DNA from 3 places in the Serratia ureilytica genome. Region 2 is predicted to be linked to each of the others. Evidence: predicted binding sites of a transcription regulator. Region 2 holds the regulator's gene; each other region holds the start of a gene.

What was found. The regulator PhoB, encoded in region 2, activates phosphate uptake and scavenging genes when phosphate is short. The targets are predictions, from matches to a motif close to CTGTCATAAAACTGNCNNAT.
Positions count from the first base shown of each region.
Region 1: the regulator PhoB is predicted to act here: its motif matches at 4,684-4,703, upstream of pstS (phosphate ABC transporter substrate-binding protein PstS).
Region 3: the regulator PhoB is predicted to act here: its motif matches at 5,699-5,718, upstream of glpT (glycerol-3-phosphate transporter).

Region 1 is NZ_CP071320.1:5,054,301-5,062,523, reverse strand. It holds gene atpD (F0F1 ATP synthase subunit beta) at 1-356, shown strand, start outside; gene J0X03_RS23940 (F0F1 ATP synthase subunit epsilon) at 377-796, shown strand; gene glmU (bifunctional UDP-N-acetylglucosamine diphosphorylase/glucosamine-1-phosphate N-acetyltransferase GlmU) at 1,087-2,460, shown strand; gene glmS (glutamine--fructose-6-phosphate transaminase (isomerizing)) at 2,613-4,442, shown strand; gene pstS (phosphate ABC transporter substrate-binding protein PstS) at 4,779-5,819, shown strand; gene pstC (phosphate ABC transporter permease PstC) at 5,911-6,867, shown strand; gene pstA (phosphate ABC transporter permease PstA) at 6,869-7,759, shown strand; gene pstB (phosphate ABC transporter ATP-binding protein PstB) at 7,814-8,223, shown strand, end outside.
Region 2 is NZ_CP071320.1:4,009,615-4,017,837, reverse strand. It holds gene sbcC (exonuclease subunit SbcC) at 193-3,444, opposite strand; gene sbcD (exonuclease subunit SbcD) at 3,441-4,673, opposite strand; gene phoB (phosphate response regulator transcription factor PhoB) at 4,889-5,578, shown strand; gene phoR (phosphate regulon sensor histidine kinase PhoR) at 5,603-6,919, shown strand; gene J0X03_RS18940 (PstS family phosphate ABC transporter substrate-binding protein) at 6,934-7,896, shown strand.
Region 3 is NZ_CP071320.1:4,861,242-4,869,464, reverse strand. It holds gene rhtC (threonine export protein RhtC) at 1-322, shown strand, start outside; gene rhtB (homoserine/homoserine lactone efflux protein) at 371-991, opposite strand; gene pldB (lysophospholipase L2) at 1,139-2,182, shown strand; gene yigL (sugar/pyridoxal phosphate phosphatase YigL) at 2,187-2,984, shown strand; gene glpQ (glycerophosphodiester phosphodiesterase) at 3,028-4,107, opposite strand; gene glpT (glycerol-3-phosphate transporter) at 4,190-5,545, opposite strand; gene glpA (anaerobic glycerol-3-phosphate dehydrogenase subunit A) at 5,910-7,559, shown strand; gene glpB (glycerol-3-phosphate dehydrogenase subunit GlpB) at 7,549-8,223, shown strand, end outside.

The DNA of each region.
Region 1 (8,223 bases), 1.0 Mb from region 2:
GTCAGCTGGATCCGCTGGTTGTTGGCCAGGAGCACTACGACGTAGCGCGTGGCGTGCAGTCCATTCTGCAACGCTACCAGGAACTGAAAGATATCATCGCGATCCTGGGTATGGACGAGCTGTCTGAAGAAGACAAACTGGTCGTATCCCGTGCGCGTAAGATCCAACGCTTCCTGTCTCAGCCGTTCTTCGTGGCAGAAGTCTTCACCGGTTCTCCGGGCAAGTTCGTATCGCTGAAAGACACCATCCGTGGTTTCAAAGGCATTATGGACGGCGACTATGACCACCTGCCGGAGCAGGCGTTCTACATGGTTGGCACCATTGAAGAAGCAGTGGAAAAAGCCAAGAAACTGTAACGCCTTGAGAGGAGGGTGATATGGCTATGACTTACCATCTGGATGTAGTCAGCGCGGAAAAACAGATGTTTTCCGGCCTGGTGCAGAAGATCCAGGTGACAGGCAGCGAAGGTGAACTGGGGATCTTCCCTGGCCATGCGCCGCTGCTGACTGCCATCAAGCCTGGCATGGTGCGTATTGTTAAGCAGCACGGTGAAGAAGAGTTCATCTACCTGTCCGGCGGCATCCTCGAGGTGCAGCCGAGCGTGGTTACCGTGCTGGCGGACACTGCTATCCGTGGTACTGACCTCGACGAAGCGAGAGCGTTGGAAGCTAAGCGTAAAGCTGAAGAACACATTCGCAGCTCTCATGGCGATGTCGACTATGCTCAGGCATCCGCTGAACTGGCGAAAGCGATCGCAAAACTGCGCGTTATCGAGCTCACCAGAAAAGCGATGTAATGTTTGGGTGCAGAGCACCCAACTTTAAGAAAGCGGCCTATAGGGTCGCTTTTTTTTTACTTTAAAATAAGTATTTCAGCCCGGCGTAGAAAGTGGTATGTAACCCTGATATCCAGGGTGGAGCCGTCGCCAATCACCGACAGTTTTTTCGTCCTGAAGCCTAATTGGACATGATGGTGGCAGGCCAAGCGCTGCGCGGCCTGCGACGGTTTCGTGATGAGAAATATGTAGTAATATCGTCGCTAAACGGTTTTACTTTCGTCTATCAAAATGGAGTTATCAGGTTGCTTATGTCGAACAGCGCAATGAGCGTGGTTATCCTCGCCGCAGGCAAGGGTACGCGCATGTATTCCGATCTTCCCAAAGTGTTGCATCCGTTGGCCGGCAAGCCGATGGTGCAACACGTCATTGATGCCGCGATGAAACTGGGCGCGCAACATGTACACCTGGTATACGGCCATGGCGGCGATCTGCTGAAAAGCACGTTGACCGAAGGCGCGCTGAACTGGGTGCTGCAGGCCGAGCAACTGGGCACTGGCCATGCGATGCAGCAGGTGGCGCCGCATTTTGCCGACGATGAAGACGTGTTGATGCTGTATGGCGACGTGCCGTTGATCTCCGTCGATACGCTCACGCGCCTGTTGGCGGCCAAGCCGCAGGGCGGCATCGGCCTGCTGACGGTCAAGCTGGACGATCCGAGTGGCTATGGCCGCATCGTGCGCGAGCAGGGTGACGTGGTGGGCATCGTCGAACACAAGGACGCCAGCGAAGCGCAGCGTCAGATCAATGAGATCAATACCGGCATCCTGGTGGCGAATGGGCGCGATCTGAAGCGCTGGCTGGGGATGTTGAACAACGACAACGCTCAGGGCGAGTTTTACATCACCGATATCATTGCGTTGGCGCATGCCGACGGCAAGAAAATCGAAGCCGTGCACCCATCGCGTTTGAGCGAAGTGGAAGGCGTGAACAACCGACAGCAGCTGGCGACCCTGGAGCGCGTGTTCCAGTCGGAACAGTCTGAAAAACTGCTGCTGGCCGGCGTAATGCTGTTGGATCCGGCGCGTTTCGACCTGCGCGGTGAACTTGTTCACGGCCGCGACATCACTATTGATGCGAATGTGATTATCGAAGGTCACGTCAAGCTGGGCGACCGGGTGAAAATCGGCGCCGGCTGCGTGCTGAAAAACTGCGTGATCGGTGATGACTGCGAGATCAGCCCTTACAGCGTCCTGGAAGACAGCGTGCTGGAAGCCGCCTGCTCCGTTGGGCCGTTCGCCCGCCTGCGCCCTGGCGCGGAGCTGGCAACAGGGGCCCACGTCGGCAACTTCGTGGAAATGAAAAAGGCGCGATTGGGCAAAGGCTCCAAGGCCGGTCACCTCAGCTACCTGGGCGATGCCGACATTGGAGATGACGTGAATATCGGCGCCGGCACCATCACCTGCAATTACGATGGCGCCAACAAGCACAAGACGCTGATCGGCGATGGCGTGTTCGTCGGTTCCGATACTCAGCTGGTGGCGCCGGTGTCGGTCGGCAAAGGGGCCACCATTGCCGCCGGCACCACGGTGACGCGAGATATCGCCGAAAACGAACTGGTGCTGAGCCGCGTCAAGCAGGTGCACATTCAGGGCTGGCAGCGCCCGGTGAAGAAGAAGTCATAGTGTGTTTTGCGTTGGGCTCCATTCACGAGCCCAATACAAAACATAATAACCCCCACCATCTACAGGCTCGGGGGACGCACGGTAAAACCGGCAAAAATCAGGTCAAGGCATCGAAAACGCCCATAAAAGGCGTTCATTAGGAATATAACCGAATGTGTGGAATTGTAGGCGCAGTAGCGCAACGTGATATCGCAGAAATTCTGCTGGAAGGTTTACGTCGTCTTGAGTACCGCGGTTACGACTCCGCCGGTCTGGCGGTGGTCGACGATCAAGGCAACGTCAGTCGCCTGCGTCGCGTAGGCAAGGTGCAAAAACTGGCCGAAGCGGCGGAGCAGACCGATCTGCACGGCGGCACCGGCATCGCTCACACCCGTTGGGCAACGCACGGTGAACCGACCGAGGCGAACGCGCACCCGCATGTTTCCGACTACATTACCGTGGTGCATAACGGCATCATCGAAAACCACGAGCCGCTGCGCGAACTGCTGATCGAACGCGGTTACCGCTTCAGCTCCGAAACCGACACCGAAGTGATCGCGCATCTGGTGCACTGGGAACAGCTGCAGGGCGGTACGCTGCTCGAAGTGGTTCAGCGCGTGATCCCACAGCTGCGCGGCGCTTACGGCACCGTGGTGATGGACAGCCGCGATCCGAGCGTATTGGTCGCGGCGCGCTCCGGCAGCCCGCTGGTTATCGGCCGCGGCGTCGGGGAAAACTTCATCGCTTCCGATCAGCTGGCGTTGCTGCCGGTCACCCGCCGCTTCATCTTCCTGGAAGAAGGCGATGTGGTGGAGGTGACTCGCCGCACCGTCAACATCTTCGACAAACAGGGTAACGCCATCGAGCGCCCTGAGATCGAATCCCAGGTGCAGTATGACGCCGGCGACAAGGGCGCTTACCGCCACTACATGCAAAAAGAGATTTACGAACAGCCGCTGGCGCTGAAAAACACCCTGGAAGGGCGTTTCAGTCATGGCCAAATCAACCTGAGCGAGCTGGGCCCGCACGCCGACGAGCTGCTGGCCAAGGTGCAGCACGTGCAGATCATCGCCTGTGGGACTTCTTACCACTCCGGGATGGTGGCGCGTTACTGGTTCGAAGCGCTGGCCGGCGTGCCGTGCGATGTCGAGATCGCGTCCGAATTCCGTTACCGCAAATCGGCGGTGCGTCCGGGCAGCCTGATCATCACCCTGTCGCAGTCCGGCGAAACCGCCGACACGTTAGCGGCGCTGCGTCTGTCCAAAGAGCTGGGTTATCTCGGTTCGCTGGCCGTTTGTAACGTTGCGGGGTCTTCGCTGGTGCGCGAATCCGATCTGGCGTTGATGACCAAAGCGGGCACGGAAATCGGCGTTGCTTCGACCAAAGCCTTTACCACGCAGCTCACCGTCCTGTTGATGCTGGTGGCGCGCCTGGGCCGTCTGAAAGGCATGGCGGAAAGCGTGGAGCAGGAGATTGTGCACGGCCTGCAGGCGCTGCCGGCGCGTATTGAGCAGATGCTGTCGATGGATAAAGAGATCGAAGCGCTGGCGGAAGGTTTCTCGGACAAACATCATGCGCTGTTCCTCGGCCGCGGCGATCAGTACCCGATCGCCATGGAAGGGGCGCTGAAGCTGAAAGAGATCTCCTATATTCACGCTGAAGCCTATGCGGCGGGTGAGTTGAAACACGGCCCGCTGGCGCTGATCGACGCCGATATGCCGGTGATCGTGGTGGCGCCGAACAACGAACTGCTGGAAAAGCTGAAGTCCAACATTGAAGAAGTGCGCGCGCGCGGCGGTCAGCTGTACGTGTTCGCCGATCAGGACGCCGGCTTCGTCAGCAGCGAAGGCATGACCATCATTCCTCTGCCGCACGTTGAGGAAATCGTGGCGCCGATCTTCTACACCGTGCCGTTGCAGCTGCTGTCTTACCATGTGGCGCTGATCAAGGGCACCGACGTTGACCAGCCGCGCAACCTGGCGAAGTCTGTCACCGTAGAGTAATTTGCCGCAGGTAAACTGCAAAAGCCGGCCTTCGCGCCGGCTTTTTTCATGAGTGACCTTAAAGATGACAGCGCGACCGATTCGGCGATAAACATTGTCATATTCAAGCGGATAGGCCGTGCCCAAACGGTTTTTTTGTTGTTTGGCAATTGCGCTATTTTTGATTTAATTGATTGATTTTTAAATAAACAAACCCCATTCAAATGCACTGTAATATAACTGTCATATTGCGTACATTTTTCTGTCACCAAACTGTCCTATTTTCCCTCCTGCAGCAATACTTACTCTGATTAAAACGACTCGACGTCGATTTTAAGTATCCCATTAGGAGGGATTATGAAACTGATGCGTACCACCGTCGCCAGTATTGTGGCAGCGACCTTCTCCCTGACCGCCGTGTCCGCGTTCGCTGCTGCCAGCCTGACCGGTGCAGGTGCGACATTCCCCGCTCCGGTTTACGCCAAGTGGGCAGATTCTTATCAGAAAGAAACCGGCAACAAAGTTAACTATCAGGGCATCGGCTCCTCTGGCGGCGTGAAGCAAATCGTGGCCAACACCGTTGACTTTGGCGCTTCCGACGCCCCGCTGTCTGACGACAAACTGGCGGCCGATGGCCTGTTCCAGTTCCCGACCGTGATCGGCGGCGTGGTGCTGGCTGTGAATATCCCGGGCATCAAATCCGGCGAACTGACGCTGGACGGTAAAACCCTGGGCGATATCTACCTGGGCAACGTCAAAAAGTGGAACGATCCGGCTATCACCAAGCTGAACCCAGGCGTGAAACTGCCTGACCAGAACATTGCCGTGGTGCGCCGCGCCGACGGTTCCGGCACCTCGTTCGTGTTTACCAGCTACTTGTCCAAGGTGAACGCGCAGTGGAAAGAGAAGATCGGCGCCGGTTCTACCGTTAACTGGCCGACCGGTCTGGGCGGCAAAGGCAACGACGGCATCGCCGCCTTCGTTCAGCGTCTGCCTGGCTCTATCGGCTACGTAGAATACGCTTACGCCAAGCAGAACAACCTGGCTTACACCAAGCTGGTGTCCGCCGACGGCAAACCGGTCAGCCCGACCGAAGAGAGCTTCAGCAACGCCGCCAAGGGTGCGGATTGGAGCAAAACCTTCGCTCAGGATCTGACTGACCAGAAAGGCGACAACGTGTGGCCAATCACCTCCACCACCTTCATCCTGGTGCATAAAGAGCAGAAAAACCCTGCTCAGGGCGCCGAAGTGCTGAAGTTCTTCGACTGGGCCTACAAAACCGGCGGCAAGCAGGCTAACGAACTGGATTACGCCACCCTGCCGAAAGAAGTGGTTGAGCAGGTGCGTGCGGCCTGGAAAACCAACGTAAAAGACAGTTCAGGTAAAGCGCTGTACTAACAACGCAGGGGCGCGGGTTCGCCGCGCCCCACACAGTTCTTCAGGCTCCGATCCCGGTTGGGGCTGCCAGGGTTCAAACAGAGAGTAATCTATGGCTGAGTACAAGCCGACCATCAAAGCACCGGGCAAAAACGGTGACATCATTTTCAGCGCGCTGGTGAGACTGGCTGCGCTGATTACCCTATTGTTGCTGGGCGGCATCATCGTTTCGCTGATCTTCGCCTCCTGGCCAAGCATGCAGAAATTCGGCTTCGCCTTCCTGTGGACCAAAGAGTGGGATGCGCCGGCGGAGCAGTTCGGCGCGCTGGTGCCTATCTACGGCACCGTGGTCACCTCGCTCATCGCGCTGATTATCGCCGTGCCGGTGAGTTTCGGCATCGCGCTGTTCCTGACCGAACTGGCGCCGAACTGGTTGAAGCGGCCGCTGGGCATCGCCATTGAGCTGCTGGCGGCCATCCCGAGCATCGTCTACGGCATGTGGGGCCTGTTCGTGTTCGCCCCGCTGTTCGCCGAATATTTCCAGACGCCGGTGGGCGACGTGCTGTCGGGCATTCCTATCGTCGGCGAGCTGTTCTCCGGCCCGGCCTTCGGCATCGGCATTCTGGCCGCCGGGGTGATCCTGGCTATCATGATCATTCCTTACATCGCCGCGGTGATGCGCGACGTGTTCGAGCAGACGCCGGTAATGATGAAAGAGTCGGCCTACGGCATCGGCTGCACCACCTGGGAAGTCATCTGGCGCATCGTGCTGCCGTTCACCAAAAACGGCGTCATCGGCGGCGTGATGCTGGGTCTGGGCCGAGCGCTGGGGGAGACCATGGCGGTAACCTTTATCATCGGCAACACCTACCAGCTCGACAGCGCTTCGCTGTACATGCCGGGCAACAGCATCACCTCGGCGCTGGCCAACGAATTCGCCGAAGCCGAGTCCGGCGTGCACACCGCCGCACTGATGGAGCTGGGCCTGATTCTGTTTGTTATCACCTTTATCGTGCTGGCGCTGTCGAAACTGATGATCATGCGTCTGGCCAAGAATGAGGGGCGTTAACATGGCGACGATGGATATGCAAAACGCAGTCGTTCTGGCGGAAAGCCGCCGCAAAATGCAGGCCTGGCGCCGCCAGAAAAACCGCCTCGCGCTGTTCCTGTCGATGGCGACCATGGCGTTCGGGCTGTTCTGGCTGATCTGGATCCTTATCGCCACCGTGACCAAAGGCTTCGACGGTATGTCGCTGGCGCTGTTCACCGAGATGACCCCGCCGCCGAACACCGCGGGCGGCGGCTTGGCCAACGCCATCGCCGGCAGCGGGCTGTTGATCCTGTGGGCGACCATCTTCGGCACGCCGCTGGGCATCATGGCCGGTATTTATCTGGCGGAATACGGACGTAAATCCTGGTTGGCGGAAGTGATCCGCTTTATCAACGATATTCTGTTGTCCGCACCGTCGATCGTGGTGGGCCTGTTCGTTTACACCATTGTGGTGGCGAAGATGGAACACTTCTCCGGTTGGGCCGGCATCGTGGCGCTGGCGCTGCTGCAGGTGCCGATCGTCATTCGCACCACCGAGAACATGCTGAAACTGGTGCCGGATACGCTGCGCGAGGCCGCTTATGCGCTGGGCACGCCGAAATGGCGCATGATTTCCGCCATCACGCTGAAGGCGTCGGTGTCCGGCATCATCACCGGCGTGCTGCTGGCGATTGCGCGCATTGCGGGGGAAACGGCGCCGCTGCTGTTCACCTCGCTGTCGAACCAGTTCTGGAGCACCGACCTGATGCAGCCGATAGCCAACCTGCCGGTGACCATCTTCAAATTCGCCATGAGCCCGTTCGCCGAATGGCAACAGCTGGCCTGGGCCGGGGTGCTGTTGATCACCCTGTGCGTACTGTTACTGAATATCCTGGCGCGCGTGATTTTCGCCAAGAAAAAGCATTCATAAAATTTTGAGCGCCGCTTTGGCGGCGCTGATGAAAAGAGAGAAGTCTTGATGAGTATGGTTACTGACGCTTCCAGCAGCAAAATTCAGGTACGCGATCTGAACTTCTACTACGGCAAATTCCATGCGCTGAAGAACATCACGCTGGATATCGCCAAGAACAAGGTCACCGCGTTTATCGGCCCATCCGGCTGTGGCAAGTCCACCCTGCTGCGCACCTTCAACAAGATGTACCAGCTGTACCCGGAACAGCGTGCGGAAGGCGGCATTCTGCTGGACGGCCAGAACATCCTGACCGACAACTCGGATATCGCGCTGCTGCGCGCCAAGGTCGGCATGGTGTTCCAAAAGCCGACGCCGTTCCCGATGTCGATTTACGACAACATCGCCTTCGGCGTTCGCCTGTTTGAAAAGCTGTCGCGCGCCGATATGGACGAGCGCGTGCAGTGGGCGCTGACCAAAGCGGC
Region 2 (8,223 bases):
CCTGACGCCCGGAAGCGATCCCGGGCGTCAGGTTTTGCCTGTATTTTATGTTTCTGCCCTGCGGCCTGAGCGGCGGAGGGGATACAGTAACAATCCTGTTATGCCTGCATAATAACCCGTGCTCGCCGCGGCTCAACGCTTTTCACCGCGGAGTGCCGCCACGGTCACACTTCTGCGCCGCGCGCGGCGGGATCATTCCAGCCTGAAGTGCGCCTCCAGCCGGCTGACGCCAAGCCCGTTGACCTTTTTCACCTTGATTTGCACCGGAATACGCTCTTTCATCGCCTCGACGTGGCTGATCACGCCAATGGTTTTACCGGAAGCATTCAGGCTGTCCAGCGCGTCCAGCGCGGTATCGAGGGTTTCGGCGTCCAGCGTGCCGAAGCCTTCGTCGAGGAACAGCGAGTCGATGCTGGTTTTGTGGCTAACCAGATCGGACAACGCCAGCGCCAGCGCCAGGCTGACCAGGAAGCTCTCGCCGCCGGACAGGGTGCGGGTATCGCGCAGCGCATCGGCCTGCCAGGTGTCCACCACCTGCAGCTCCAGCGCGTCGCTGGTTTTGCGCTGCAGCAGGTAGCGCCCGTGCAGCCGGCCGAGCTGAAGGTTGGCCAGGTAGACTAGGTGATCGAGCGTCAGCCCCTGAGCGAAACGGCGGAACTTGTCGCCTTCTTTCGAGCCGATCAGCTGGTTGAGGTAGCTCCAGTCGTCGTAGTCTTGCTGGCTGCGGGCGATTTGCTCGAACAGCGCCTGTTGATTGAGACGACGGGCGGCGTCGCTTTCCAGCTGGTTGCGCAGTTCGCCCTGGCTCAGCTGCAGCGCCTTCAACTGCTGTGCCAGCGCGGCCAGCGATTGGGTGAGCGCGTCGAGATCCGCGTTGGCTTCATCCACCCCTTCAGGGCGGTTCAGCCGATGCTGCTCCAGCGTTTGCGTCGCCTGAGTCAGCAGGGCCGCAGCCTCTACCTGCCGCTGTTGCAGTTGCTCTTTGCGCTGCTGCAATTCGCGGCGCAGGGCGTCGTCCAGCAGCGCGGCGGCGAAGGCGGTTTCATCGGCGAATTCGCTGTCGGCCAGCGCCTGCTGCCATTGCTGCTGCGCCTGCTGCAGCCGTTCCTGCATTTGGGTGTGCTGTTGTTGTAACCCGGCCTGCTGGCCGGCCAGGCGTTCGCGCAGTTCCTGCGCCTTTTGCCACTGCTCGGCGGCCTGAACGCTGGCCTGTTCGCAGGCGGTTTGTTTGGCGCGCAGCTGTTCGCGCACCTGAGCCACCTGCTGTTCGCCGAACAGCGCCAGCCGCTGCGCACGTCGTTCAGCGAGGGTTTTCTCGCCTTCTTGCCAGCGTTGTTGCAGCTCTTGCTGCTGTTGCAGGCTGTCGGCGTGGGCTTTATGCAGCAGCGTAAAGCGTTCTTCGAGCAACGCCAGCTGTTGCTGCGTCTGCTGCTGCTGCGCTTGCAGAGCGGTGAGCGCGTCTTTCGCCTGCTGTACCGCCTGCGCCGCCTGTTCATGCTGCTGCAGCGCCTGTTGCCCGCACCGCTCTTCGTCGTCGCAGCCGTTCAGCCAGGCGCTGAGTTGCTCGCCATCCGCCAACGTAAAGTCGAACGCCAGCGGTGCGCTGAGCTGCCGCCACTGCTGCTGTTGGGCAGCCAGCTGCTGTTCATCCTGCGCGATGGTTTGCTGTTGGCGCTGTTGTTGTTCCTGCAGGCCTTCGCAGCGGGTACGCAGCTCGGTGCCCTGGGTTTGCAGTTTCTCGGCGAGGGTACGCATCTCGACCAAACGCTGTTCCGTGGCCGAAGGCTGCACCGCCTGATACTGCTCTACCGCCGGATGGCTGGTGGAACCGCACAGCGGGCAGGGGGCACCGTTCTGCAGCAGGGCGCGCTCCGCCTCCAGACTGACGATGCGTTTTTCCAGTTCGTAGATCCGCTCCACTTCCTGCAGCTGCGCCTTGTGCTGTTTGAATTGCTGACGCGCGTTCTCCAGCTGTTGTTGCAACCCGGCGAGCTGCGTTTGCCGCTCGGCATGCTCCGCCTGTTGCCGGGCCAGACGCTCGCGAGTCTGACGGTGAAGGGATGTCAGAGTAAACAGCTGCTGGCGCGTTGGGCGCAGGTCTGCCAGGGCGCTCAGGCGCTGGCGCAGCGGGGCCAGCGGCGTTTTCGCCTCCAGTGCCTGCTGCTGTTGCTGTTGAACGGCCAGCGCTTCGCTCAGCGCGCTCAGTTGCTGCTGATGCTGTGCGGCCTGCGTCGTCAGTTGGTGGCGTTGGACGGTGAGTTGCTCCAGCGCGGTCTGTTGTTTAGCGCACTGCTGCGCGGCGGCATCGCCGGCCTGTCGCCGCTCGGCCTGGGTCGATAGCAGTTGGGCTATTTGGTGATCGAGCGGGGCGACCTGCTCGTCGATCAGCTGTTGCTGTTGCCGCATATGCTCGGCATGGGTTTGCTGCGCCTGGCGGGTTTTCTCCACCGCCTGCTGCAGCGGCGCCAACTGAGCCGAGTGTTGTTCCTGTTGCTGCGTCAGCTGAGCTGCCTGCTGTTGTATCGTTTGCAGCTCGGCGCGGCAGCGATCGCGTTCGCCGCGCAGCGGCCGCAATTTCTCGGCCGGTTCGCTGAGCGCCAGCCGCTGCAGCTGCGGGGCGGCCTCGGCCTGCTCGCGCTGGGCGGTTTCCAGCCGCAGCTGACCCTCGCTTTGCTGTTGCCGGAGGCGTTGCCATTGCTGCAGCCAGCTCAGCGCCTGTTGCTGTTGCTGGGTTTGCTCGCCGAGGGTGATTTCCTGCGCGCTCAGCGCCGTCAGCTGTTCGCTCAAGGAGTGGCGCTGCTCGTCGTTCAGCAGCTCGATGCCGCTGGCGCGCTGGTGCAACCCATCCAGGTCGGTTTTGGCCAGCTTGTGCGACTCGAACACCTGTTCGGACAGCCGCCCGTAGATTTCGGTGCCGGTCAGCTCTTCCAACAGCTCGGCGCGATCGTTGGCGTCGGCGTTGAGGAACGCGGCGAACTGCCCCTGAGACAGCATCATCGATTTGGTGAAGCGGCCGAAGTCCAGCCCGGTGATGGCAGCGGTGATCTCCAGCTTGTCGCGCACCTTATCCGCCAGGATCTTGCCGTCCTCGCGGCGCGCCAGTTCGACCTTCGGCGCCTGCAAATTGCCGTCCGGCGCATTTTTGGCGCGGCGCTGGCTCCAGAAGGCGCGATAGCCGACGCCCTTGACCTCGAATTCGACCTCCGCCAGCGATTCGGCGGTGTGGCGGGTCATCAGTTCATTCTGGCTCGGCGTGACGTTGAGGCGCGGCGTCTGGTGGTACAGCGCCAGGCAGATGGCGTCCAGCAGGGTGGTTTTGCCTGCGCCGGTCGGGCCGGTAATGGCGAACAGGCCGTTGCTGGCGAACGGCTCGGCGGTGAAGTCAATTTTCCATTCGCCCTGCAGCGAATTGAGGTTTTTTAACCGCAGGCTGAGGATCTTCATGGGTTGGTCTCCTCTGCGTTGTGCTGCACTGCATCGACCACCTGGCGGAACATCTGGCGCATCCGCCGTTGGCGCGCTTCGGGCATGTCGGCCTCCTGCGCCAGGCGCCGTTCGAACACCTCGTTGACGCTCAGCTCGTTCAGCGTTTCTTTGTCCTGCTGCGCGATCGCCTGGCGGCGTTGCTCTTTGCTGCGCCGCAGCAGCACCACTTCCACCGGCAGCTCATCCGCCATCAGCTGGATGCGGCGTTGGATATCGCTGAGGTAGTCCTGCGTCGCCACTTCGATATCCAGCCACACCGGCAGCTCGCCGGCATAGTCGGCAAATTGTTGCAGCTGCCGTTCGATCTCGGCCAGATCGCCTTTGATCAGCTGCATGGGCTGGAACTGCGGGATCGTTAAAGCGTCTACCTGCTGCAGGGCGCCGTCGGCGAAATCGACCAGGAAGACGCTTTTGGCTTTGCCCAGTTCATCGAAGCTGAGCGGGATCGGCGAGCCGCTATAGCGAATATGTTCCGACTTGGCGACGTTCTGCGCGCGGTGAATGTGGCCGAGCGCGATGTAATCGGCGGGCGGGAAGGCCTGTGCCGGGAAGGCGTCGAGGGTGCCGATATAGATGTCGCGCACCGAGTCGGAGGTGGTGACGCCGACGGTGGTCAGGTGGCCGGTGGCGACGATCGGCAGCGGCAAGCCCAGCTGGTTGCGGCGCTCGCAGGCCGCCTGATACAGCGTCTGATAATGTTCGGCGATGGCTTCCTGTAGCGCCTGCTGTTTCTGTGCGCCGGATTCGCCGGCGCGGCTGGTGAGCAGATCGCGCGGCCGCAGGAACGGAATGGCGCACAGCACCGCGCCCGGCTGGCCGTCGCGCCGGTTCAGCACCACGATCTGCTGTTCCGGGGCGCCCTGCGCGCTGGCGATCACCGTGGTGTTCAGGCAGGAGAGCAGCTCCCGCGATTCGTTCAGCGTCGCCACCGAGTCGTGGTTGCCGCCCAGCACCACCAACTGGCAGCCGGTGCGCTGCAGTTCCACCACGAAGCGGTTGTACAGTTCGCGGGCATAGCTGGGCGGTGAGCCGGTATCGAACAGATCCCCGGCGACGATCAGCGCATCCACCTGTTGCTGTTCGATCTGTTCGATCAGCCAGTTCAGAAAAGCCTGGTGCTCGGCGGCGCGGCTTTTGGTGAAAAAGTACTGGCCAAGGTGCCAGTCAGAGGTGTGGATCAGGCGCATGACACTCCCGGATGCAAAGATAATGGCGATGATTATAAAGGCCGCGGCGGCGGCTGTCCCGGCGCAATGATGATGACAACCGGATGATTTTTCTTTACTGCAGGAAATAATCGCTATGCTTACTGCCTATAACAGCCGGTTTTTTTCATAAAAGTGTCACAAAACTGACGCATAATGGCGCCCGAAAAGTCGCTAACACATTGGCAGGATTGACGATGGCAAGACGCATACTGGTGGTGGAAGACGAAGCGCCGATCCGTGAGATGGTGTGCTTTGTGTTGGAACAAAATGGTTACCAACCGTTGGAAGCCGAGGATTATGACAGCGCCGTGACGCGTCTGTCTGAGCCGTTCCCTGATTTGGTGTTGCTTGACTGGATGTTGCCCGGGGGTTCCGGCATTCAGTTTATCAAACATATGAAGCGCGAAGCGCTGACCCGCGATATCCCGGTGATGATGTTGACCGCGCGCGGCGAAGAAGAAGACCGGGTACGCGGCCTGGAAGTGGGGGCGGATGATTACATCACCAAGCCGTTCTCGCCCAAGGAGCTGGTGGCGCGCATCAAGGCGGTCATGCGCCGCATTTCACCGATGGCGGTGGAGGAGGTGATTGAAATGCAAGGGCTGAGCCTGGACCCGTCCTCCCACCGCGTGATGGCGAACGATCAGGCGCTGGACATGGGGCCGACCGAGTTCAAGCTGTTGCACTTCTTTATGACCCACCCGGAGCGGGTTTATAGCCGTGAGCAGTTGCTTAATCACGTCTGGGGCACTAACGTTTATGTGGAAGACCGTACCGTTGACGTGCATATCCGTCGGCTCCGCAAGGCGTTAGAAACCAGTGGGCATGATAAAATGGTTCAAACCGTTCGGGGCACCGGCTACCGGTTCTCAACGCGCTACTGATCGCGCCGCGCTGGAGAATATGCCGTGTTAGAACGTCTGTCGTGGAAGAGGCTGGCTCTGGAGCTGGCTCTTTTTTGTTTGCCCGCCTTACTGCTGGGGCTGATTTTCGGTTATCTGCCTTGGTTCCTGCTGGCCTCCGCGCTGGCTGCGCTGGTGTGGAATTTCTACAACCAGCTCAAACTCTCCCATTGGCTGTGGATCGACCGCAGCATGACGCCGCCGCCCGGCCGCTGGAGCTGGGAGCCGCTGTTTTATGGCCTGTATCAGATGCAGCAGCGCAACCGCCGCCGCCGGCGCGAGCTGGCGCTGCTTATCAAGCGTTTTCGCAGCGGGGCCGAATCGCTGCCTGACGCGGTGGTGATGACCACCGTCGAGGGCAACATCTTCTGGTGCAACGGGCTGGCGCAGCATCTGCTCGGCTTCCGCTGGCCGGAAGACAACGGCCAGCACATCCTTAACCTGCTGCGTTATCCGGAATTCAGCCACTATCTGCAACAGCAGGAGTTTTCGCGTCCGCTGACGCTGCAGTTGAACAACGAACACTACGTCGAATTCCGCGTGATGCCGTATTCCGAAGGGCAGTTGCTGATGGTGGCGCGCGACGTCACCCAGATGCGCCAGCTGGAGGGCGCGCGGCGCAACTTCTTCGCCAACGTCAGCCATGAGCTGCGCACGCCGCTGACGGTGCTGCAGGGCTACCTGGAGATGATGGGCGACGAAGAGCAGGACGGTTCGCTGCGCAGCAAGGCGCTCAGCACCATGCAAGAGCAGACCCGCCGGATGGACGGGTTGGTCAAGCAACTGCTGACGCTGTCGCGCATCGAGGCGGCGCCCAATGTCGACATGAACGAGCGGGTGGATATCCCGCTGATGCTGCGGGTGTTGCAGCGCGAGGCGCAATCGCTGAGCGGCGGCAATCATGAGATCACCTTCCGGGTGAACGAACAGCTCAACGTGTTCGGCAATGAAGACCAGTTGCGCAGCGCGGTGTCTAACCTGGTGTACAACGCGGTCAACCACACGCCAAAGGGCACCCATATCGAAGTGAGCTGGCAACAGACGGCGCATGGCGCGCAGTTCCAGGTCAGCGACAACGGGCCGGGCATCGCCGCCGAACACCTGCCGCGCCTGACCGAGCGTTTTTACCGCGTCGACAAGGCTCGCTCGCGCCAGACCGGCGGCAGCGGGCTGGGGCTGGCGATCGTCAAGCACGCGCTCAGCCATCACGACGCGCGGCTGGAGATCCTCAGCGAACCGGGGATCGGCACCCGCTTTATCTTTACCTTGCCCAATCGGTTGATTGTTCCCGCCGCTTTATCAGAGAATGCGGTGAAAAATTAACGCGAGACACCGGTATGACCCGAATAACCCGAGGGCTGTTGCTTTGCCTGGCGCTGCTGGCCGGACGCGGCGCGCTGGCGCAGCCTGACGGCATGTTGGCGGGCAACCTGTCCAGCGTCGGTTCCGACACGCTGGCGAATCTGATGGCGCTGTGGGCGCAGGATTTCAGCCAGCATTACCCCAACGTTAACCTGCAGATCCAGGCCGCCGGCTCGTCGACCGCGCCGACCGCCTTGGCGGCGGGCGCCGCGCAGCTCGGCCCGATGAGCCGGCCGATGAAGGCGGCCGAGATCTCGGCATTCGAACACCGTTACGGCTATGCGCCGCTGGCGGTGCCGGTAGCGGTGGATGCGCTGGTGGTATTGGTGCATCAGGATAATCCGCTGCGCGGCCTCAATCTGCAGCAGCTCGACCGCATTTTCTCCGCCACCCGGCGCTGCGGCGAAAGCAAACCGCTGACGCGCTGGGGCGAGCTGGGGCTGAGTGGCGACTGGGCGACGCGTTCGCTGCAGCGTTTCGGCCGCAACTCGGCGTCCGGCACCTACGGCTATTTCAAACTGCGCGCGCTGTGCGGCGGCGATTTTATGCCGCGCGTCAATGAGCTGCCCGGCTCGGCCTCGGTGGTGCAGGCGGTGGCCGGTTCGCTCAACGGCATCGGCTACGCCAGCATTGGCTTTCGCGCCAGCGGCGTGCGGCTGCTGCCATTGGCGGAGTCGGGAGAGGACTATGTCGCGCCTACCGCCGCCAACGTGCGCAACGATCGCTACCCGCTGTCGCGCTATCTGTATATCTACATCAACAAAGCCCCCCATCAACCGCTGGAGCCGCTGACCGCCGCGTTCCTCGATCGCGTGCTGTCGACACCAGGCCAGAGCCTGGTCAACCACGACGGCTATCTGCCGCTACCGCCGGCCACCCTGCAGAAGACCCGTCAGGCGCTGGGGTTGCCACTGCTCGCGCCGGCCATGGCGCAATAAGCGACAAAAAACGGCGCAATTTTCACCTTTTTTTATGGCGAAACGAAGCTCATACCACGCGAAAATCGGCTTTTCATTGGCGATTTCGAGCGGTAAAGCGATATATGCTTCACGTTTTGTGAATTCATTGTTCAAAAATGATACAAATCATGTAGTGTATATTTATTGATAACCAATATGATCGACTGGTGGCAAAAGTTTATATGGTCGATAGCTCTGCTTTTCGCCGTGCGTCTTGCCTTGAAGCGCTATAAACGTTTACCTTAGCCTTCGTTGTCGGATTAAACCTCCATTTTTATAACTCCTAAAATTTTGCCCATCTTTATG
Region 3 (8,223 bases), 850 kb from region 2:
CGCGGCAGAGGCCCAGGTGGCGTTGCCGAAGGCCGGGCGCAGCTTTATTCGCGGCTTCTTGACCAACCTGTCCAACCCGAAAGCGGTGATCTATTTCGGCAGCGTGTTCTCGCTGTTCGTCGGCGACAGCGTCGGCGCCGGGGCGCGTTGGGGGCTGTTCTTGCTGATCGTCGCCGAGACCTTCGTCTGGTTCAGCCTGGTGGCGGTGGTGTTCGCGCTGCCGGCGATGCGCCGCGGTTATCAGCGGTTGGCCAAGTGGATAGACGGGGTGGCTGGCGTGCTGTTTACCGGCTTCGGGTTACACCTGATCTTTACCCGCTAACCGGCAGTGAAATGCCCAAGGCCGAGCAGCGATGCCCGGCCTTTTTTGTCAGGCTTTGCGGGCGGTCGCCAGCAGCCCCGCCACCAAAATGAACAGCGAACCGAACACCCGGTTGAGCAGCTGCATTTGACGCGGGGTCTTCAGCCAGCCGGCGATGCGCGTCGCCAGGGTGGCGTAACCGATCATCACCAGAATATCCACCACCACGGTGGTGACGCCGAGCACCAGATACTGTTCGGCCTGCGGCTGATGGGGCAAGATGAACTGCGGGAACAGCGCGGCGAGGAACACGATGCTTTTCGGGTTGGTCAGGTTGACCAGCACTGCGCGGCGGAACAGGCGGCGGCGCGGCATGCTGCCCGCCAGCGCATGCAGATCCAGCGCGCCGGCGGCGCGCCATTGCTGGATGCCGAGCCACACCAGGTAGGCGGCGCCCAGCCATTTCAGCAGCTCGAACGCCAGCAGCGATTGCGATATCAGCGCGCCGAGGCCGATGCCCACCAGCACGATGTGCGCGCTCAGCCCGACCTGCAGCCCGGCGATTGACGCGGCGGCGCCGCGATAGCCGTGGCTGATGCCGGTGCTCATGGTGTTGATGGCGCCGGATCCGGGGGAGAGGCTAAGGATAAGCGTGGTCAGCAGGTAGGTTAACCACCAGTCCAAGGTCATGGTTCTCGGCTCCCTGAAAGTGTCGTTTTGTGCCACAATGCGCCGAGGCGGCGCCGTTTTTTGTCAGAATTGAATCACAATACGCTAGTATGATTTCTTGTGCCAGCGGTCACATTTTCCGCCGGCTCCACAGGGAAAACGCTCTCGATGACCTCGTTCACTCTCAGCTCCGATGACTGGTTAACGCGTGAAACGCAGTTCGCTGCCTTCGCCACCGGGCCGCTGCTGGATTTCTGGCGGCAGCGCGAAGAAGGCGAGTTCAGCGGCGTGGACGGCGTGCCGATCCGCTTTGTGCGTTTCCGTTCCGCGCGGCATCAGCGGGTGGTGGTGGTCAGCCCCGGCCGCATCGAAAGCTACGTGAAATACCCTGAGGTGGCCTACGACCTGTTCCACTGCGGTTACGACGTGGTGATCGTCGATCATCGCGGCCAGGGGCGCTCCGGGCGTTTACTGGCGGATACGCACCGCGGTCATGTGGTAAACTTTGCCGACTACGTGGACGATTTCGAGCAGCTGTGGCTGCGCGAGGTCGAGTCGCGCGGTTACCGGCAGCGTTTCGCGCTGGCGCATTCGATGGGCGGCGCGATCCTGGCGCAGTTCCTGCAGCGCCGGCCGCAGGCGTTCGACGCGGCGGCGTTTTGCGCGCCGATGTTCGGCATCCAGCTGCCGATGCCGGGCTGGCTGGCCGACCGCATTCTCGACTGGGTGGAGACACGCCCGGCGATCCGTGATTATTACGCGGTGGGCACCGGCCAGTGGCGTCCGCTGCCCTATGTGGTCAACGTGTTGACCCACAGCCGCGAGCGCTACCGGCGCAGCCTGCGTTATTACGCCGACTATCCCGAGCTGCAGGTGGGCGGGCCGACTTACCATTGGGTGCGTGAGAGCATCCGCGCTGGCCGGCAGATCATCGCGCAGGCCGGGAAAATCACAACGCCGCTGTTGCTTTTGCAGGCCGGTGAAGAACGGGTGGTCGACAACCGTTCGCACCAGGCTTTTTGTCAGGCTCTGTCAGACGCGGGGCGCCCTTGCGAAGGGGGGCTTCCGTGGGTTATCAACGGCGCACGCCATGAGATCCTGTTCGAGCGGGACGCGATGCGCGCCGAAGCACTGAACGCAATCCTGCGCTTCTTTGCTCAACACTTAGGCGGCGCGCTGCCGCCGACAACTCCATCAGAGGTTAGAACATAACGCTATGTATCACGTCGTCGCTTCCGATTTAGATGGCACGCTGCTGTCTCCCGACCATACCCTGTCGCCGTACGCCAAAGAAACGCTGAAGTTGCTGACCCAGCGAGGCGTGCATTTCGTGTTCGCCACCGGCCGCCACCACATCGACGTGGCGCAGATCCGCGACAGCCTGGAAATCAGCGCCTTTATGATCACCTCCAACGGCGCGCGGGTGCACAACACGGCCGGCGAGCTGATCTTCAGCCATAACCTGGACGGGGATATCGCCCGCGATCTGTACGGCATGCTGCACGACGATCCGCAGATCACCACCAACGTCTACCGCAACGACGATTGGTTTACCAACCGCGAAAGCCCGGAGCAGGAAGAGTTCTTCCAGGAGTCGGTGTTCAAATATCAGCTGTTCGAGCCGGGCCTGCTGGAAACCGACGGCGTCTGCAAGGTTTACTTCACCTGTGAAGACCACGAGCGGTTGCTGCAGGTGGAAGACGCCATCAACGCCCGCTGGGGCGATCGGGTCAACGTCAGCTTCTCGTTCCCGACCTGCCTGGAAGTGATGGCGGGCGGCGTGTCGAAAGGGCATGCGCTGGAAGAAGTGGCCAAGATCATCGGTTATACGCTGCAAGAGTGCATCGCCTTCGGCGACGGCATGAACGATCTGGAGATGCTGTCGATGGCCGGCAAGGGCTGCATCATGCGCGATGCGCATCAGCGCCTGAAGGATATGCTGCCGGAGCTGGAGGTGATCGGTTCCAATGCCGATAACGCGGTGCCGCACTACCTGCGCAAGATGTTCCTCTGAAATAACCTTTAAATAATCAGGGCGCCTTGCGGCGCCCTTGTTATTACTTGTGCTGGCCCTGCTTCTGCAGGAACTGCACGCCCTTGTCCGGGAAGTCGGTGAACACGCCGTCGACGTCTGCCTGGTTGTAAATCACGTCATACAGTTGGTTCACGTCGGTCACGTACTTCGGCAGCGCATCGGCGCGAATGGTGAACGGATGCACCGCCAGCTTGCTGGCGTGCGCTTCTTTCACCATGTCGGTCAGCACGATGTGGCCCGGTTTGGATTGATCCGCCACCACCAGCATGTGGTAGTCCGGCCCGATGCCGTCGGCATACTGAGCGATTTTCTTCATCGCGCCCGGTTTGAACATCCAGTCATAGTCGTATTCCACCCACTTGCCGTCGGCTTTCTGCTCGTAGGTTTCCTGCCAGTCGTTGTAGGCGATCAGCTGCACCAGCTTCAGATCCATGCCCAGCTTCGGCTCCAGCTCGTTCTTGATGCGTTTGAGCTCGTTGGCGTCGAAGCACTGCAGGTAGACGTTGTCGTTCTTGCCGGTGTAACCGTACTGCTTGAGCACCGCCAGCACTTTGCTGGAGATGTCTTTGCCTTCCTGCTTGTGGAACCAAGGCGCTTTGATTTCAGGATAGATGCCGATGTTTTTGCCGGTCGAATGGTTCAGACCCTGTACGAACTCGATCTCTTCCTGGAAGGTGTGGACGCGGAAGTCGGATTTGCCCATCGGGAAGCGGCCAGGGTAGCCCTGTACCTTCTTGCCGTTTTCGATGTCAAAGCCTTCGGTGAACTTCAGCGATTTGATCTCCGCCAGCGTAAAGTCGATGGCGTAATAACGGCCGTCTTTGCGTGCGCGGTTCGGGAAACGTTCGGCGACGTCGGTGACGCGATCGAGGTAATGGTCGTGCAGCACCACCAGCTCGTTGTCCTTGGTCATCACCAGATCTTGCTCGAGGTAATCGGCGCCTTGCGCGTAGGCCATCGCCTTCGCCGGCAGGGTGTGTTCCGGCAGGTAGCCGCTGGCGCCGCGGTGGGCGATCACCACTTTGTCCGCCGCCTGCGCGGCGCTGACCATTGAGGTGGCGAGAATGATCCCTGTCAGCAGGGCTTTGACTTGAGTCCGCATTCCGTTTTCTCCGTGTTGTTGGGGGCAGGGTAGTAAAAAGGCCGCAGGGCGGCCTTTAAATCATGCAAAAGTCGTGTGACGGTTAGCCGCGCTTGCCGGCAGCGATTTCCGCGTGGTGTTTCTTCTCGTTCAGCATGGTCAGCAGCAGCAGGATAACCGCCAGTACGCCGCCGCCGATCATCACCATGAAGCCGCCGTCCCAACCGAAGAAGTCTACGGTGTAACCGACGATGGCGCTGGCCGCAACCGAGCCGCCCAGGTAGCCGAACAGGCCGGTGAAGCCCGCGGCGGTGCCGGCGGCTTTCTTCGGCGCCAGCTCCAGCGCGTGCAGGCCGATCAGCATTACCGGACCGTAGATCAGGAAGCCGATGACCAGCATACAGATCATGTCCACGGTCGGGTTACCGGCCGGGTTCATCCAGAACACCACGGTGGCGATGGTCACCAGCGTCATGAAGAACACGCCGGTGGCGCCGCGGTTGCCTTTGAACACTTTGTCCGACATCCAGCCGCACAGCAGGGTGCCCGGGATACCGGCGTATTCATACAGGAAGTAGGCCCAGGAAGACTTGTCCAGCGCGAAGTGCTTCACTTCTTTCAGGTAGGTCGGCGACCAGTCCAGAATGCCGTAACGCAGCAGGTAGACGAACACGTTGGCGACCGCGATGTACCACAGCAGCTTGTTCGGCAGGATGTACTGCATGAAGATCTGCTTGGCGGTCAGCTCTTCTTCGTCTTTTTCGCTGTAGTCGTCCGGGTAGTCGTTTTTGTACTCTTCAATCGGCGGCAGGCCGCAGGATTGCGGGGTGTCGCGCATCAGGCCGAAGGCGATCAGGGCCACCAGGATGGCGCCGAAGGCCGGCATGTACAGCGCCGCGTGCCAGTCGTTGAACCAGGCCATGCCCAGCAGGAACAGCAGCGGCGGCAGGCCGCCGCCCACGTTGTGGGCGCAGTTCCAGATGGAGACGATGCCGCCGCGTTCTTTCTGCGACCACCAGTGCACCATGGTGCGGCCGCACGGCGGCCAACCCATGCCCTGGAACCAGCCGCACAGGAACAGCAGGACGAACATGATGGCGATGCTGGAGGTTGCCCACGGCACGAAGCCCATGAACAACATCACCGCCGCCGCCAGGATCAGGCCGGCAGGCAGGAACACTCGCGGGTTGGAACGGTCGGAGACCGAACCCATGATGAATTTGGAGAAGCCGTAGGCGATGGAGATGCCCGACAGCGCGAAGCCGAGGTCACCGCGGCTGAAGCCTTGTTCGATCAGGTAAGGCATGGCCAGGGTGAAGTTCTTACGCACCAGATAGTAGGCGGCGTAACCGAAGAAGATCCCCAGGAAAATTTGCCAGCGCAGCTTACGGTAGAGCGGGTCTACCTTATCGCTCGGCACACGGGCGATGTGTGCGGCTGGCTTAAAAATACTCAACATGAGCGCCTCCGATGGCTTTATCTGTTATCACATCAATATGACCTTTTACGTTCATTTGATGATTGAGCGGATATCGAATGTGGTGTTTTTGTGTTCCATAACGAGCGCCATTGTCATCAAATACGCCTGGTGTCGCTGTGACGAATGGCGCAATTGTTACACTTTCATGAAACCACGGCGGATTTTGAGCGATTCGTTAACGTTATGAAATAGAAAAACGTCCAAAAATCGTGATTATGATCACATTGATGGTTTTTTGTGGACATTTTTATTTCGTTTTATGTTCGTTATTGTTCCTTATCAAACAAAGACCCTAATAACCGTGGCTCAATAGGCTCATAACTACCGATCCTGAGGGAGCGACATGAGCAGCTATTTTGACGGCGGCGAAACGGATGTGATCATCATCGGCGGCGGCGCCACCGGCGCAGGCATTGCCCGCGACTGTGCGCGGCGCGGCTTGCGATGCATTTTGCTGGAGCGCCACGACATCGCCACCGGCGCCACCGGCCGCAACCACGGTTTGCTGCACAGCGGCGCGCGCTATGCGGTGACCGACGGCGAGTCGGCGCGCGAATGCATAGAAGAGAACCGCATCCTGAAACGCATCGCGCATCACTGTATCGAGCGCACCGACGGGCTGTTCATCACCTTGCCGCAAGACTCGCTGGACTATCAGCAGCAGTTTATCGCCGCCTGTCGCCAGGCCGACATCGACGCCGAAGCGATCGACCCGCAGCTGGCGCTGCGACTGGAGCCGGCGGCTAACCCGGCGCTGATCGGCGCGGTGCGGGTGCCGGACGGCACCGTCGATCCCTTCCGGCTGACCGCCGCCAATATGCTGGACGCGCGCGAGCACGGCGCGCAGATCCTGACCTACCATCAGGTGGTGGGGTTGCTGCGCAGTGGCGATCGGGTGACGGGCGTGCGCGTTTACGACCATCAGAATCAGCGGCGCTATGAGCTGCACGCGCCGGTGGTGGTCAACGCCGCCGGCATCTGGGGCCAGCAGATCGCCGAATACGCCGATTTGCGCATCCGCATGTTCCCGGCCAAGGGAGCGCTGCTGATCCTCGGCCATCGCATCAACAACATGGTGATCAACCGCTGCCGCAAACCGGCGGACGCCGACATCCTGGTGCCGGGCGACACCATCTCGCTGATCGGCACTACCTCGACCCATATCGACTACGACCAAATTGACAACATGCTGGTGACCCCGCAGGAGGTGGACATTCTGATCCGCGAAGGGGCGCTGTTGGCGCCCACCCTGGCGCAGACCCGCATTTTGCGCGCCTATGCCGGGGTGCGGCCGCTGGTGGCCAGCGACGACGATCCCAGCGGGCGCAACGTCAGCCGCGGCATCGTGCTGCTCGATCACGCCGCCCGCGACGGGCTGGAAGGGTTTATCACCATTACCGGCGGCAAGCTGATGACCTACCGCCTGATGGCGGAGTGGGCCACCGACAAGGTATGCGAAAAGCTCGGCGTAAATAGTCCGTGCACCACCGCGCAGGACGCGCTGCCCGGATCCCGTCAGTCGGCGGAGGAAACGGTGCGCAGCGTGGTTTCTCTGCCCGCCAGCATTCGCGGCTCGGCGATCTATCGGCACGGCGATCGCGCCAGCCAGGTGCCGGCGGCCGATCGGCTCGACACCAGCCTGGTGTGCGAATGCGAGGCGGTGACCGCCGGGGAAGTGCGCTATGCGGTCAACTCGCTGACCGTCAATAACCTGGTGGATCTGCGCCGCCGCACCCGTGTCGGCATGGGCACCTGCCAGGGCGAACTCTGCGCCTGCCGCGCCGCCGGGCTGTTGACGCGCTTTAACGTCAGCACGCCGCAGCAATCCATCGCGCAGCTGTCGCAGTTCCTCAACGAACGCTGGAAAGGCGTACGGCCGATCGCCTGGGGCGATGCGCTGCGCGAGAGCGAATTCACCAGCTGGGTTTACCAGGGATTATGCGGGCTTGAAGCCCAGGCCGACCAGGAGCAGGAGGCGGATGATGCGATTTGACGTCGTGGTGATTGGCGGTGGTCTGGCGGGCCTGAGCTGCGCCATTGCCGTGGCCGAACAGGGCAAGCGCTGCGCGGTGGTCAGTTCTGGCCAGAGCGCGCTCTACTTCTCCTCCGGCTCGCTCGATCTGCTGGCGAGATTGCCGGACGGCACGCCGGTCGAGATGCCGCTGGCGGCGTTGCCGCAGCTGGCGCAACAGGCGCCGCAGCATCCGTACGCCCTGATCGGGCCCGGCCGGGTGGCGGCGCTGTCCGCCGCCGCGCAGCGGCTGCTGGAACGCTGCGGGTTGAATCTGCAGGGCGAGGGGGTGAACAACCATCTGCGCATCACGCCGCTCGGCACGCGCCGCGCCACCTGGCTCAGCCCGCAGGCGATCCCGACGCTGCCGCTGACCGGCCAACTGCCGTGGCGGCGTATTGCGGTGATCGGCATCGAAGGGTTCCTCGACTTCCAACCGCAGATGGCCGCCGACGCCCTGAGCCGCGAGCTCGGCGTGCAGACGGACGTGGCCTATCTGCACATGCCGGCGCTGGACAGATTGCGCAATAACCCCAGCGAGTTCCGCGCGGTGAACATCGCCCGGGTACTGGATTTGATGGAAAGCCTGCCGCCGATGGCCGAAGAGCTGCGGCGGCTGGCGGGCGAGGCCGAGGCGCTCTTCCTG